DNA from 4 places in the Methylorubrum subtropicum genome. Region 4 is predicted to be linked to each of the others. Evidence: riboswitches for the same ligand, from Rfam matches in the RefSeq annotation. Region 4 holds a riboswitch; each other region holds the start of a gene.
The links. A riboswitch is a leader RNA that binds a small molecule or an ion and turns the genes downstream of it on or off. The one in region 4 is predicted to bind cobalamin.

Region 1: linked by a shared signal. The riboswitch ahead of AAHG03_RS24815 (TonB-dependent siderophore receptor) and the one ahead of AAHG03_RS07670 (TonB-dependent receptor) in region 4 are both predicted to bind cobalamin.
Region 2: linked by a shared signal. The riboswitch ahead of AAHG03_RS12385 (CbtB domain-containing protein) and the one ahead of AAHG03_RS07670 (TonB-dependent receptor) in region 4 are both predicted to bind cobalamin.
Region 3: linked by a shared signal. The riboswitch ahead of AAHG03_RS02385 (hypothetical protein) and the one ahead of AAHG03_RS07670 (TonB-dependent receptor) in region 4 are both predicted to bind cobalamin.

Annotation. Positions count from the first base shown of each region.
Region 1 covers NZ_JBBXMW010000029.1:16,822-20,221, forward strand. Annotated here, with positions in the region: gene AAHG03_RS24810 (TonB-dependent receptor) at 1-317, shown strand, start outside; cobalamin riboswitch at 1,166-1,372, shown strand; gene AAHG03_RS24815 (TonB-dependent siderophore receptor) at 1,563-3,400, shown strand, end outside.
Region 2 covers NZ_JBBXMW010000007.1:207,380-210,779, forward strand. Annotated here, with positions in the region: gene AAHG03_RS12370 (hypothetical protein) at 75-416, shown strand; gene cobO (cob(I)yrinic acid a,c-diamide adenosyltransferase) at 459-1,058, opposite strand; gene cobU (bifunctional adenosylcobinamide kinase/adenosylcobinamide-phosphate guanylyltransferase) at 1,055-1,576, opposite strand; cobalamin riboswitch at 1,669-1,860, shown strand; gene AAHG03_RS12385 (CbtB domain-containing protein) at 1,905-2,081, shown strand; gene AAHG03_RS12390 (CbtA family protein) at 2,110-2,868, shown strand; gene AAHG03_RS12395 (DUF1636 domain-containing protein) at 2,861-3,265, shown strand; gene cobW (cobalamin biosynthesis protein CobW) at 3,270-3,400, shown strand, end outside.
Region 3 covers NZ_JBBXMW010000001.1:510,997-514,396, reverse strand. Annotated here, with positions in the region: gene AAHG03_RS02390 (hypothetical protein) at 209-586, shown strand; gene AAHG03_RS02385 (hypothetical protein) at 629-1,444, opposite strand; cobalamin riboswitch at 1,564-1,770, opposite strand; gene AAHG03_RS02380 (RNA polymerase sigma factor) at 2,133-2,639, shown strand; gene AAHG03_RS02375 (FecR family protein) at 2,727-3,400, shown strand, end outside.
Region 4 covers NZ_JBBXMW010000004.1:154,080-157,479, forward strand. Annotated here, with positions in the region: gene AAHG03_RS07670 (TonB-dependent receptor) at 1-1,990, opposite strand, end outside; cobalamin riboswitch at 2,112-2,306, opposite strand; gene AAHG03_RS07675 (hypothetical protein) at 2,665-2,805, shown strand; gene AAHG03_RS07680 (hypothetical protein) at 3,063-3,400, shown strand, end outside.

The DNA.
Region 1 (3,400 bases), on a different contig from region 4:
ATTCCTCGGCCTACTACCGCGGCGACGAGTCGAACCTGAACCGCAAGCTGCCGCCCTATTACGTGCTCGGCCTCAACACGAGCTACCGGGTCAACGACAGCCTGGAGCTGTTCGGCCTCGTCACCAACCTGACCAACAACCGCTACGCGACCTTCGGCACCTACGTCGAAGGTGGGCCCGTGGCCAACCGCTTCCAGATCAACGATCCGCGCACCACCACGCTCGCCCAGCCGCTCTCGATCTACGGGGGCCTGCGCTACACCTTCAACGCCCCGCCCCCGGCCCCGCCGGTCGAGCCGGTCGTGCGCAAATACTGAGGCGGCCGGCACCGTCTTCGAGTTTCATCGCCAGTTGCATCCGAGGTCCCGAGCAGGAAAGGCGTCGTGCCACGATGTTCAAGGTTCAGCTGCGACTCGACGGGCAACTCTGGCGCGACACCTTCGGCAAGGTCGCCTTCGCAAGCGAGCGCGATGCCACGCGCTCGGCCAGGCATGAACTCGACATCGCCCTCTACCTGGCGGACCGTCCCGCGGAGGGCGGCCCCTGGCCGATGGCGGTCCGCGTCGTCCAGTCCAAGGGAGTCTTCAAGGGCGTCGTCTGGGAACTCAAGGGCCGAACAGCGTGGGCAGGAGCGGCTCGACCCCCAGCTCGCGGCCCGCGCCGACCGACGCCCGATCGGGCCGGACGGCCCCATGAAACGGCGGCGGCCCGAACTTCGTCTTCGCCGGCCACGTCGGATCGCGTAGGCCGGGCACGGCTTCGAGAGCCTGTTTGATTTGACTCATCGGGATCGAAACAGTGCGATGCTGCGGTGATCCCAACAAATCCCCTCATCCTGAGGTGCGGAGCAAAGCGTAGCCTCGAAGGAGGGCTCCAGGGATCGCGCGACATCTGGAGCCCTCGCTCAAAACCGCTCACGCAGCACCTCAGGATGAGGGGATGTGTTGGGATGAGCCTGTCAAGCAGGCTCTCAGGAAGAGACACCGTCACTGCGGACTTGACTGATCCGCCCCATTGAAGTGGTCCGCCCCGAGGTATGGCCTGCGGGTCAGGGTCCGCCGCTCGAGCGGACAGGATTGGCGCCCGCCTGTGTCCCATTGGCCACGGGATATGTAACATTGTTGCATTGTGCGCCGCAGCGCATTGACCGGGCCGGCCTGATCGGCGAGGTTCGAAGGGCCAAGGTTCCCGCGGGTTTCGGTCCGTGGGCGAAGAGGGAATTCGGTGGGCTCTCCGGAGCGAGGCCGAAGCTGCCCCCGCAACTGTGAGCGGCGAGCCCCTGCCGTCCGGGTCACTGGTGCCACGCACCGGGAAGGCCAGGCCGGGGTGCGGACCCGCGAGCCAGGAGACCTGCCTTGGGCGATGATACGTCTCTCGGGCGGGGTGCCCCGGCGGAGCGCAGGCGCGGGCCCGGCTGAACCAGCCGGCACCCGCGAGGGCACCCGCACGGCCGCCGCTCGACAACCTTGAGCGACTTGGTGACCGTTCGTTCGAACCCGCTTGCCCCGAACTCCGCGGCCTCCGCCGGACGCCGCCGCGCCCCGCGCCTCGCTCTGGCCGCCATCCTCTCGGCCGGCGCCTCGGGCTTCGAGGCCCGCGCGCAGGAGAGCACGACGCTCGACGAGATTTCGGTCGAGGGTGAGGGCACGGGTCGCGCCGCCGGCAACGCGCCGCCTTCCGGACGGACGGCGGCCTCCGGCGCGATCGGCCTGATCGGGCCGAGCCCGGGCTACCGGGCCGACCGGGCGGTCAGTTCGACCAAGACCGACACGCCCCAGCGCGACGTGCCGCAGGTCGTCACCGTGGCCCCGCGGGAGGTCATCACCGATCTCGCCGCCACCCGCGTCGATCGCGTCTTCAACTACACGCCGGGCGTCGCCCAGCAGAACAATTTCGGCGGGCTGTCGATCTTCAGCTACGCCATCCGCGGCACCACCACCTCGGAAATCTACAAGAACGGCTTTCCGCTCAACCGCGGCACGCCACCCCCGCCCGACGCCCAGAACGTCGAGCGCATCGAGGTGCTGAAAGGCCCCGGCGGCGGCCTGTTCGGACGCAGCGATCCGGGCGGGCTCGTCAACATCATCACCAAGCAGCCCACGCGGGAGCGCTTCGTCGAGATGGGCGGGCTCTGGGGCTCGTTCGAGCAGTTCCGCGGCACGCTCGATTCCGGCGGCGCCCTGAACGAGGACGGCACGCTGCTCTACCGCTTCAACCTCGCGGCGGGTCGCCAGAACAGTTTTCGCGACTTCGTGGACGGCGACCGACTGCTCGTCGCGCCCGTGATCTCCTGGCAGGTCACGCCCGACACGAGGATCACGATCGAGACCGAGTTCCTGCGCAACCGCATCGTGTTCGACCGCGGCGTCGTCGCGGTGAACAACGGGCGGCTCGGCGCCATCCCGATCTCGCGCTTCCTCGGCGAGCCGGGACAGAGCACCTATCAGACCAACGATTCGATGCAGGTGCGGGTCGATCACCGCTTCGATGCCGACTGGCAGATGCGGCTCGCTACCTATTTCAATACGGGCTCGCTGGAGGGCGAATCCGCCGAGATCCGCGCGATCACCGACAAGGGCATCGCCTCGCGCGACCGCAACCTGCGCGACTACCGCTGGGACGTGGCGATCGGTCAGGCGGAACTCGTCGGCCGCTTCGAGACGGCGGGGATCGGCCACACGCTGCTCGTGGGCTTCGAGCGCGAGAGCACCGACAGCCGGGTCGTCTACAACCGCTCGACCATCGCGAATAACCCCTACACCATCGACATCTACAATCCGCAATACGGGCAGGCGCTACCGCCGATCGACCGCTTCCGCAACAACCTGGAGCGGATCACCAACACCGCCCTCTACGTGCAGGACCAGATCGCGCTCGGCCCGGAATGGAAGGCGCTGGTCGGCGCGCGGTTCGACTTCTTCGAGCAGTCGTTCCGCGAGCGCACCCCGCGCTCCCAGGTCGACCAGACCTACTTCGCGGCCACGCCCCGCGCCGGCCTCGTCTACCAGCCGACGCCCGAACTCGCCCTCTACGCCAATGTCGGCACGAGCTTCCGGCCGAATATCGGCCCGGACGCCGCCGCCGCCTCGGCATCCGGCCCCTTCGCGCCCGAGACCGGCATCGGCGCCGATATCGGCGCCAAGCTCGACCTGTTCGGCGGGGCGCTGGGCCTGACCGCGGCCCTGTTTCGGGTCGATCGGCAGAACGTGCTGACGCCGCAAGCGAGCGGCAGCGGCATCTCCGTGGCGGTCGGCGGCGTGCGCAGCCAGGGCATCGAACTGACGGCGGCGGGTCAACTCACGCCGGAGGTCAAGATCCTGGCGGGCTACGTCTACGCCGACGCCGTGGTGACCGAGGATCCGGCCCTGCCGGTCGGCACGCCGCTCATCAACGTGCCGCG
Region 2 (3,400 bases), on a different contig from region 4:
CGCTACGTCGGACCTTTCTATACCGACGATCCTCCGCGCTTCCCGCCATCGTTGCCGTCGTGGCATGAGCGGGCATGACTGGAAGCATCGACACCACCGCCCCCCTGTTCGAGATTCGGCACGGCGACGCCGTCATCCGGATCGCAGACGATTGGAGCGGCCATGTCCTGATCGAGCAGATCTACGAGGGCCTGCGCCAAGCGCGCCGGTCACGCGACGAAGGGCGCGCTCCCCTGATGCCGCCCGCTCCCGGCAGTGAGGCCGCCAACGCCATCGTCGAGGCCGCGGAATTTCACGGCTTCCGTCGGATCGAGGGCTCCGATGCGTACCGAGCGAGCGGCGAGCAGATCGTCGCCCTGGTGACGGCAATGCGGGAGAAGAGCCTGCTGGAGACCCTCTCGGATCGCGAACCCTGAATGGGCGCGAGGCGCCCGCTCCTCGGGACCCACAGGGCGCCCTCAGAACTCGATCCCCTCCTGCGCCTTCACCCCCGCCGAAAAGTGGTGCTTCACGCTGCCCATCTCGGTCACGAGGTCGGCGGCCTCGATGAGCGCCGGCTTGGCGTTGCGGCCGGTGACGACGACGTGGAGGTCGGGCCGGCGGGCCTGCAACTCGGCGACGACCGACTCGAGGTCGAGATAGTCGTAGCGCAGCGCGATGTTCAGCTCGTCTAGGACGAGGAGGCGGATGCTCGCGTCCGCCATCAGGGCGCGGGCCTGCTCCCAGGCGTTGCGGCAGGCGGCGATGTCGCGGGCCTTGTCCTGGGTCTCCCAGGTGAAGCCCTCGCCCAGCGCGTGCCACGCGATCCGGTCGCCGAAGGCCTTGAGCGCGCGAGCTTCGCCGGTGTCCCAGGCGCCCTTGATGAACTGCACCACGCCGACCCGGTGGCCGCGCCCGAGCATGCGCAGCACAAGGCCGAGCGCGGCCGTCGTCTTGCCCTTGCCGGGGCCGGTGTTCACGATGAGCAGGCCCTTCTCGATCTTTTTGGACGCGACCTCGGCGTCCTGCACCGCCTTGCGCTTGGCCATCTTTTCGCGGTGGCGGTCGTCGTCGCTCATGAGCGATTCCCTGGATTCTCGGCGGAAGGTTTGACGGTGAGCGGCAAGCCCGCGACGGTAAGGACCACGCGGTCGGCCTCGCGCGCCAGCCGCTGATGCAGGCGCCCGGCCGCATCGCGGAAGCGGCGGGCCAGCGCGTTGTCCGGCACGATGCCGAGCCCGACCTCGTTGGCCACCAGCACCAGCGGCCCCGGCGCCGCCGCGCAGGCGCGGGCCAGGGCCTCGGTGGCGGCGTCGAGATCGGCCTCCGCGAGCAGGAGGTTGGTGACCCACAGCGTCAGGCAATCGACCAGGGTCGGCCCGGTCGAGGCCGCGACCGCTTCGGGCAACGCCGTCGGCACGTCGAGGGTCCGCCACTCGGCGGAGCGCCGCGCCCGGTGCTCGTGGATGCGCGCGCGCATCTCGTCGTCCCAACCTTGAGCGGTGGCGATGTAGAGCCAGGGCGCCGGGCAGGCCTCGATCAGCCGCTCGGCATAGGCGCTCTTGCCGGAGCGGGCACCGCCGAGCACCAGCGTCATCCGGTCGGGAGGGCGGGCATCCATGGGCGTCGGTTTGCACCGGAGGCGAGCGTTCACGCAATGGCGCTTTGCAAGGCGGCCCGGCGCGCGCTAGAAGCGAGCCATAGGACGGTGCCCCGGCAACGGGGTGAAAAGGGAATGCGGTGAGGGGAAACCCGAAACCGCAGCTGCCCCCGCAACTGTGAGCGGCGAGTTCCTGCCGAGAGCCACCGGGGCGACCTGGGAAGGCGGCAGGCGCGATACCAACCGCGAGCCAGGAGACCTGCCGTCCGGCACGAAAAACGTTTTCTCGAACGCCGCCGGTGGGGCGGCCGGAGCCCGTGACCCGATGACGACCGCGACCCTTCAGACCTCCGCCGTCCGCTCCGGCGAGGGCGCCCGCGCCCTGCTCGTCGCCGCCTTCCTCGGCCTCGGCCTCGTGTTCCTGGCGGGCTTCGCCCCGGCGAGCGTGCTGCACAACGCGGCGCACGATTTCCGCCACGCGCAGAACTTCCCCTGCCACTGACCGCTTTCCGACACGCGAAAGCGGCTCCATGATCACCCGGTTGCTGTCGGCGGCGCTCGTCGCCGGCTTCCTCGCGTCCGTCGTCGCGACGGGCCTCCAACTCGCCCTGACCTCGCCCCTGATCCTCCAGGCCGAGACGTTCGAGGGCGGGCATTCGCATGCGCACGCCCCCGTCTCGCTCACGCCCGCCTCGCTGATCGTGAAGGCGCATGCCCACGGCCACGGCGAGGCCGGCACCGAGGCTGAAAAATCCGACGAATGGCAGCCCGCGGAGGGCTTCCAGCGCATGGCCTTCACCGGCCTCGCCACGCTGATCGGCGGCGTCGGCTACGCGCTGCTCCTCGCCGCGGTGATGCTGGGCTTACGCCGCGAGCCGACCCCGCGCAGCGGGCTCACCGTGGGCATCGCGGGCTTCCTCGCGGTGGCTTTGGCCCCGGCCATCGGCCTGCCGCCGGAACTGCCCGGCATGGGCGCTGCCCCTCTCGTCCTGCGCCAGACCTGGTGGGTGATGACAGTCGCGGCGACCGGCATCGGCCTCTACCTCATCGCGGTGCGGCGGGTGCCGATTACGATTCTCGGCGGCCTGATCCTGATCGTCGCCCCGCATCTGGCGGGGGCGCCGCAATCGATCGACACGGTGAGTTCGCAGGTGCCGCCCGCGGTCGCGGCGCAGTTCGTGGCGCGCTCGCTCGCCATCGGCTTCGTGTTCTGGGCGCTGATCGGGCTGGCCTATGGCTGGGCCTGGGGCTTGTTCGGTCGCGAGGCGGGCGGCCGCGCGCATGCCTGAGGATCAGCCCGAGACCGTCCTCTCCGTCTGCACCACCTGCCGGGCTGCGGGCGACGCGTCCGAGCCGCGGGCCGGCGCCCGGCTGCTGGCGGCACTTCGCGCCGAAGCCGACCGCGAGCCGGTGCCGGGCCTGCGGATCGAGGGTGCCGAGTGCCTCTCGGTCTGCAAGCGGCCCTGCACGGTGGCGGTGGCCTCTCCCGGCCGCTGGACCTACGTCTACGGCGATTTCGACGCGCTGGAGCGCGCGGAGACTTCCGCCCGCACCATCTTGGCGGGCCTGCGCGACTACCAGAAGACGCCCGATGGGATCGTGCCCTGGCGCGCGCGCCCGGAGGCGTTCCGCAAGGGCGTCGTCGCCCGCATCCCGCCGCTGACCCCGACACGAGCGGAATCCTGACCCCATGGCCATCCTCGAAAAGATCCCCTGCACCATCGTCACCGGCTTCCTCGGGGCCGGCAAGACGACGCTGGTGCGCCACACCATCGAGCAGGCCCGCGGCCGGCGGCTCGCCGTCATCGTCAACGAGTTCGG
Region 3 (3,400 bases), on a different contig from region 4:
TGCCGTTTTCGTCACGAAAATTCTAAAATTGAATTGATTCTTGTAAGGACCGCATGAGCCGACTGAGTGCGGTCGGGCAAATTGTCATTTCCGCCTCCGAAAAGCAGAATAATACAGTGTGTAAAAATACGTAGGCGGTCGTTCCGGCTTGGCAGCAGGGCTGCGCTTGCTATGTCTCGACCAATGTGGGTTTGCAGGAGGATTGAACATGGCGAAATATCTGACGGCCGCGTGTGCCACCCTGGTCGCCACACTGAGCTTTTACGGCAGTTCGACGGAGGCGAGTGCCGGCTGCCGGGGATGCGGTCCGGTGCCTCCGGTCTATAATTATCGTACCGTCAACAAGGTCGTGAACAGGACCCAGTTTCGCGACGTGCAGCGCACGCATTACGTGCACAGAACCCGCCACATCTTCAATATCACGCGTGTGCAGCCTATCGTGCGCGTCCACACGGTCACGCGCGTTCACCATCACAGCGTCCCGGTGACCCACAACGTCAACGTCTCCCGGGTCCAGCATCTGCCGGCGCATTACGTGCATACAAGCAGCGTTCGCAACATTCAGCACGGCTGCGGCTGCAACTGAGATCCCGCATCGGCGGGCGGCGCCACGCCGCCCGTTGACGGGTCACTCGCGACTCGCCGTTTTCGGCCCGACCACCAGACAGGCCCTGGGGCAGACCGGCGCTCGACCGAGAAGCCGGCCGAGCGCCGCCTGCGGGCCGGCGCCGCAGAGCTTGCCGAGAAAGCTCCGGTCCTCGCTGCCGATCTCCGGAATGCCGCAGGAGGCCAGCATCGTGCGCTCCGCCTGATCCCACAGGGACACGAAGGCCGTCCTGATCGGCCGATCCCTGAGGGCGGTCCACGTCGCCGTGTTCTGTCCGGCCGCCTCCACGTAGAGCGCGACGAAGCTCATCAGCGCCGCCAAGCCGTCGCGATGGGACAGCTGCACATCGGGGTTGCGCCGGTCGGCCAAGGCGATGGCCGTGTCGAGATCGTGCGTGTAGGCGTTCAACTCGTCGAGCAGGTAGCGGAAATCGGACGCCGCGGTGGCGTTGCCCGGTTGCAGGTACGTGGAGACGAAGACGCTCGGGCGGAACTGGTGGGCGATCCTCGACGGTGCCGGCAGCGTCCTGTTCTCGGGCGGACGCTTCAGCATCCCACCCCCGATCAGCGGGTAGGCGTCCGCCTCGCCCGTGATGTGGTGCAGCGACTCGTGCACGGCCGTCGGCAGGCCGTACTGGGCGTCGTCGCAGTCGAGCCAAGCGTGGAAGAAGGCCTTGTCGCCGACCTGCTGGAAGACCGCGTAACCGTTCGGCGAGGCGGCTTTCAGAACCTTGATCGCTTGCGCCTTGCAGTCGCCGGCAGCCGCGGGCTCGGCGCTGAAAACGGCAGCCGCCTGCAAGGCGAGGCCGCACAGGACGGCCCGGACGACTCGGCGCATCTGTCGGTATCCCATGAGATGACGACGATGCGCGCGGGATGGTTAACGCATCGTTTCGGGCCGATGCTCTAAGACCTCGTTTTTGCCGCGCATTCTTTCGCCGAACCGGTATCCACTTCGTCGGAAAGCGCTCCGAGGCGGGTCTCCTGGCTCGCGGGTCGGGGGCCCGGCCTCGCCTTCCCGGTGCGCGGCACCAGTGATCCGGACGGCAGGGGTTCGCCGCTCACAGTTGCGGGGGCAGCTTCGGCCTCGCTCCGCAGAGCCCACCGAATTCCCTCTTTGCCCACGGACCGAAACCCGTGGGAACCTTGGCCCTGTCAACCGCGCCGATAGGGCCGGCCCGGTCGATACACTGTGGCGCATAATGCAACAGTATTACATCTTTTGTGGCCATCGGGACACAGGCGACTCGGCCCGCCGGTCGACCGGCGTCGCGCGATGGCTCGCCTCTCCTGTCACATCGATGCAACAGCGCTGCGAATTGAGTCCATCATTTTAATTATTCCAAATCATACCTTTCCGCCCCACAAAGTTTTCATTCGAAATGCCAACGTCTTGGCCGGCCGAAAAGACCAATTTGGAAGCTATTTAAACTATCCGACCATCTGCACAAGTCTTGCTTCATAGCTCACGCGACCGCAGGAGAACGACGGCGACGCGAGGGGCCGTGGGCGACAGGACTTGGGGAATGGACGGCATATCGGTCGATGCGCTTCATCGCCGCGAGGGATCGAAGCTGCAGCGCTTCCTCCTGCGCCGGCTCGGCAACCCGACCGACGCCGCCGACGCGACGCAGGAGACCTATCTGCGCATGCTCGCGGCCCTGTCGCGCACGCGGGTGGAGCACCCGACCGCGTTGCTGTTCCGGATCGCCCACAACGTCGCGCTTCGCACCCGCAACCGCCGCCGGCTCGAGCAAAGGCTGTTCGCCGACGAGGGCGAGGTGGACTTGGCGGAGGCCGTCGACGGCTTCGCGCTGCCCGAGCGGCAATCGATCGCGCGGCAGGAACTGAAGCGCCTCGCCGCAGCGGTCGATGAACTGCCGCCGCGCTGCCGCGAGGTGTTTCTGCTGAGCCGGTTCGACGGTCTCGCGAACGGCGAGATCGCGACGCGCCTCGGCATCTCGCGCAACATGGTCGAGAAGCACATCATCAAGGCGCTGCTGCAGTGCCGCCGCCGGCTCGACGATTTTTGAGACCACGACCTCAGGATGTCGGCGCCTCGTTGATCTAAAGGTCGGAGAACATCGCCGGGCACACGGCGGGATCCGGGGGGAGACGGCGTGGCCGGCAACGAAGATACCGACACGGGCGACGACCCGATCCTCGAGGCCGCCGCGGGCTGGGTCGCCCGCCTGTCCTCCGCCGATGCCACCGAGGCCGACCGGGCCGCGTTCGAGGCTTGGCGGGCCGCCGACCCGGCCCATGCCGGAGCCCATGCCGAGATGGAGAGCCTGTGGCGCCGGCTCGGGCAGTTGCCCGACCGCCGCCCGGCGCCGTCCGGGGCGCGGCGCGGGCGGGCCTCCAAGATCGTGCCGGCCCTCGCCGCCGCGGCCCTACTCGCGGGCGCCCTGTCCTACCAGTACGGCCTCATGGATCGCCTGCGGGCGGACCTGTGGAGCGGCGTCGGCGACATCACCCACGCGACGCTGCCCGACGGCAGCCGCGTCGATCTCAACACCGACACCGCCCTGGTGCTGCGCTTCACCGCGGGGGAGCGCCGGATTACGCTGCTGCGCGGCGAGGCGAGCTTCGACGTAGTGTCGGACCCGAGCCGGCCGTTCACCGTCGAGGCCGGGGGCTTGAGCGCGCGGGCGGTCGGAACCCGCTTCTTCGTGCGCGCCGACGGGAGCGACAGCCCGGTCGGCGTCGCCGAGGGCCGCGTCGAGGTCGCGGAGGCGGGCCGCCGGGCCCTGGTCTCGGCGGGCCAAGCCGTCCAGCGCGGCGAGGATTCCTC
Region 4 (3,400 bases):
CCCAGTCGCGGGCGAACGCCCAATTGACCCAGAGGTTAGCGACCTGTTCGGGGACGTTGACCGGCGTCTTGCCGGTGAAGTCGCCGAAATCGTCGTACTGGGCCTGCAGCAGGGCGAGGTTGGCGTCGATGCGCCAGCCGGCCCAAGGCAGCCACGACAGGGCAACCTCCGCCCCGTAGGAGGATTGCTGCCCGACCTGCGCCACGAGCTGGGTGCTGCCCGGCACCGGGGAGAGCACGTCCTTCTTGACGATGCGGTAGCCCGCCAGCGTCCACTCGACCGTGCCGCCGAAGGCCAGCCCCTTGGCGCCGACCTCGATCTGCTCGCCGGTCGAGAGTTTGAGGTTCGACAGCGATTGCGACAGCGAGATCAGGCTGTTCACCGGATCGGTGGCGGTGGCGTATTGCGCGTAGAGCGTCGTCTCCGGCGAGAGCGCGTAGACGAGGCCGAAGCGGTAGCCGAACGCCTGGAACGAGCGCTCGAAGAAGCGGTTCGCGGGATTCGTCGCGAGCAGGTTGGTGCGCTGGAGCGTCGGCGCGTCGAATCGCACGCCCGCCAGCAGCGAGAGCCGGTCGGTGAGTTCCAGCCGATTCTCGGCGAAGACGGAGGCCTGGTCCGTGTGGGTCACGTAGGCCGGCACCGCGCGACCGTCGGCGGGGAAGAGGCCCGGATCATAGCCGATCAGGGGGACGCTCTGCGGTGGCTGGTTCGAGGGCGGCTCGTTGAACGTGCCGCTGAAGTTGTTGTCGTGCTTGAACGCGATGCGGTTCACGTCGAAGCCGGCGGTGAACTGGTTCGGCAGGCCGAACAACGAGCCGCGGAACGTCGCGTCGAAGCGATTGCCGATCTGTTCCTGACGGTGGATGATGTCGATGTAATCCGAGCGGTTCACGCGGCCGGTCTCGGATTCGTAGACGTATCGCTCGACATCGAGCCAGTGGCGTCGGCTCTGGAGGCGGTAGGCGGTGTTGCGGATCGTGACTTCGGCGGACGGCGTCCACTCGGTGCGCAGCTGGGTCCAGTTGTCGGCCCAGGTGATCTTGGCGTCGCGGACGTTGTAGTTGTTGAAGCGCACGGCATCGAGCACGCGCCCGTTCACCAGCGGCGTGCCCCAGTAGCGCACAGGCTCCTGATAGCCGAGGTCGTGGGAGAGGGTGACGGCGAGATCGGGCCTCGCCTGCCACGTCAGCGCGCCGGAGACCGCGAGGTTGCGGAAGTCGCCGTTGGGGGTGATCCAGCCGTCGGCGCGGTTGCCGCTGACGTTGAGGCGGTAGGCGACCGATTCGCCGATCGGCCCGGTCGAGTCGATCGCCGCGCGCATCAGCCCGTCCGAGCCGAGGCCGACGCGGGCGACGTTCAGCGGCGTGAACAGCGGCTTCTTCGACACCACGTTGACGATGCCGCCGATGGCGCCCTCGCCGTAGAGCACCGAGGCCGGCCCGCGCAGCACCTCGATGCGCTCGACGTTCCACGTGTCGAACGGGAAGGTCAGGGTGTTGGCGCCGACATAGAGCCGCGTGCCGTCGAACAGCGTCTGGATCGAGTTCTGCCCGGCAAAGCCGCGCGCGGTGAAGGCACCGAGCCCGAAGCCCGGCGAGCCGAAGGTCGAGATGCCGGTGCCGTTCTGCGAGACCGCCTCCAGCACCGAGGACTGGCCGCGCAAGCGGATGGTCTCGCCGGAAACGATGTCGAGGCTCGCCGGCGTCTCCAGCGGCGTCAGCCCGAGGCGGCTCGCCCCGCGCGAGGGCGTGCGGAGGTTGAGGCCGACCGGTGAGGCCTGGGTGAGGCTGGGTTTACGGAGGGCAGCCGCGGCCTCGGCGCCGATGGCCTCGGCAGGCACGTTCACCGGCACGTCGAGGTCGCGGGCGACCGCGATCTCGTCGAGCCGGGTTTCCACGGAAGCGCCTTGCGCGGCGGCGGCGACGGGGAGGGCGCTCGCGAGCGCGGCGAGGATCGGCCGCGCGCGGCGGCTTCTTTTGGGGGGAGACATGGAGAAAAACGGGCCTCGGGCGGCGACGGTGGCACGTCACCGCGAACGAGGCCGTGGCACGGGTCCGATAGGGCACCCGCGCTCCGACACCCGCCGGGGCACCCCGCCCAGCGCGTTTCGCGTGTGACCACGGCCGACGGCAGGTCTCCTGGCTCGCGGGTCGCCGTCCCTCATCGTCTTCCCAGGCGAGGCGCCCAGTGACGTGGTGATGGGGGACTCTCCGCTCACAGTTGCGGGGGCAGCCGCGGGGTCGGGCCGAAGCCTTCACCGCGTTCCCTTTTGATCCCTCTCGGGAACCGTCTACGGTCACGCTAGGCGGCCGGGACCATCACGGTCAACCGAATGTCGCAGGGACGGCGCGGATTCCTGTGCCCCAAGCTTCGAGGCAATGGGCCCCAAGAAAAAAGGCCGCCCCGATGGAGGGCGGCCCGAAGTCTAGGGAGGAAACGCCCAAGAAGGGCAACGGGACCGCGACGCCATCGCGATCTCGCATGAGCTTTTGTTTCACGGTGCGCTGCACAAAACAATCCGGGTGGAAACGATCCCGGCCATGCGTTCGACGCATGGATTATGGATTCAGAGGCTTCCGCCCGGCGTCGGCCGGGGTCACGAAACGAAACCGGCGCCCCGGCGGTTCACGAACGACGCGCTGAAATCCGCTCTCGGAGACCCCGATGCCCCGCTGGATGCTCGTCTTCCCCGTCGCCCTGCTGCTCGCCGCGATCGTCGTCGTGTTCGCTTTTCAAGGCACCGGCCCGACCCAGACCCAGGACACCCACGCCACCGAAGGCGGCGGCCGGACGAAGACGCCGTAAGGGGAGGGGGCGTTCGTGTGATCAACGGCCTCATCCATCCAACCCCCTCATCCTGAGGTGCAGCGCAGCGGCCTCGAAGGAGGGCTCCAGAAGTCGCGCGATCCGCTGGAGCCCTCCTTCGAAACTCCGCTTCGCTCCGCACCTCAGGATGAGGGATGGGGTGGGAGCATTGCCCATAAGTTCAACACATAAAGGCCACGGTCTCGCACGCGCCTTGCTTCACTTCGCCGACGAATCTTTTCGAGGCTTCGACGGCGATGCGGATTCCGGCCCTTCTTCCCTTCCTGCTCACGGCCCTGCCGTCGCCCGCCGAAGTCATGGCGATGGAGGCGCATATCGCGGCGGTGGAGTTCGCGGTCGCGGCCGATCCGCTGATCGGCAAGCGGGTGACGCTGGACGATTGCCATCTCGTCTTCGCCACCGAGAGCGAGGCGACCTGCCTCGGCCTCGCGCCGGAGGCCGCCGACAATACGGCGCCGCCGCTGCGCCGGGTGCTGGTGCGGCTGGCGGACGCCGGCGGCGTCCGGGCAGGGCGGCTGTGCGAGGGCGGGGCGCTCGACGACGCCTGCCATGTCAGCGTCTCGGGCGTGGTCGA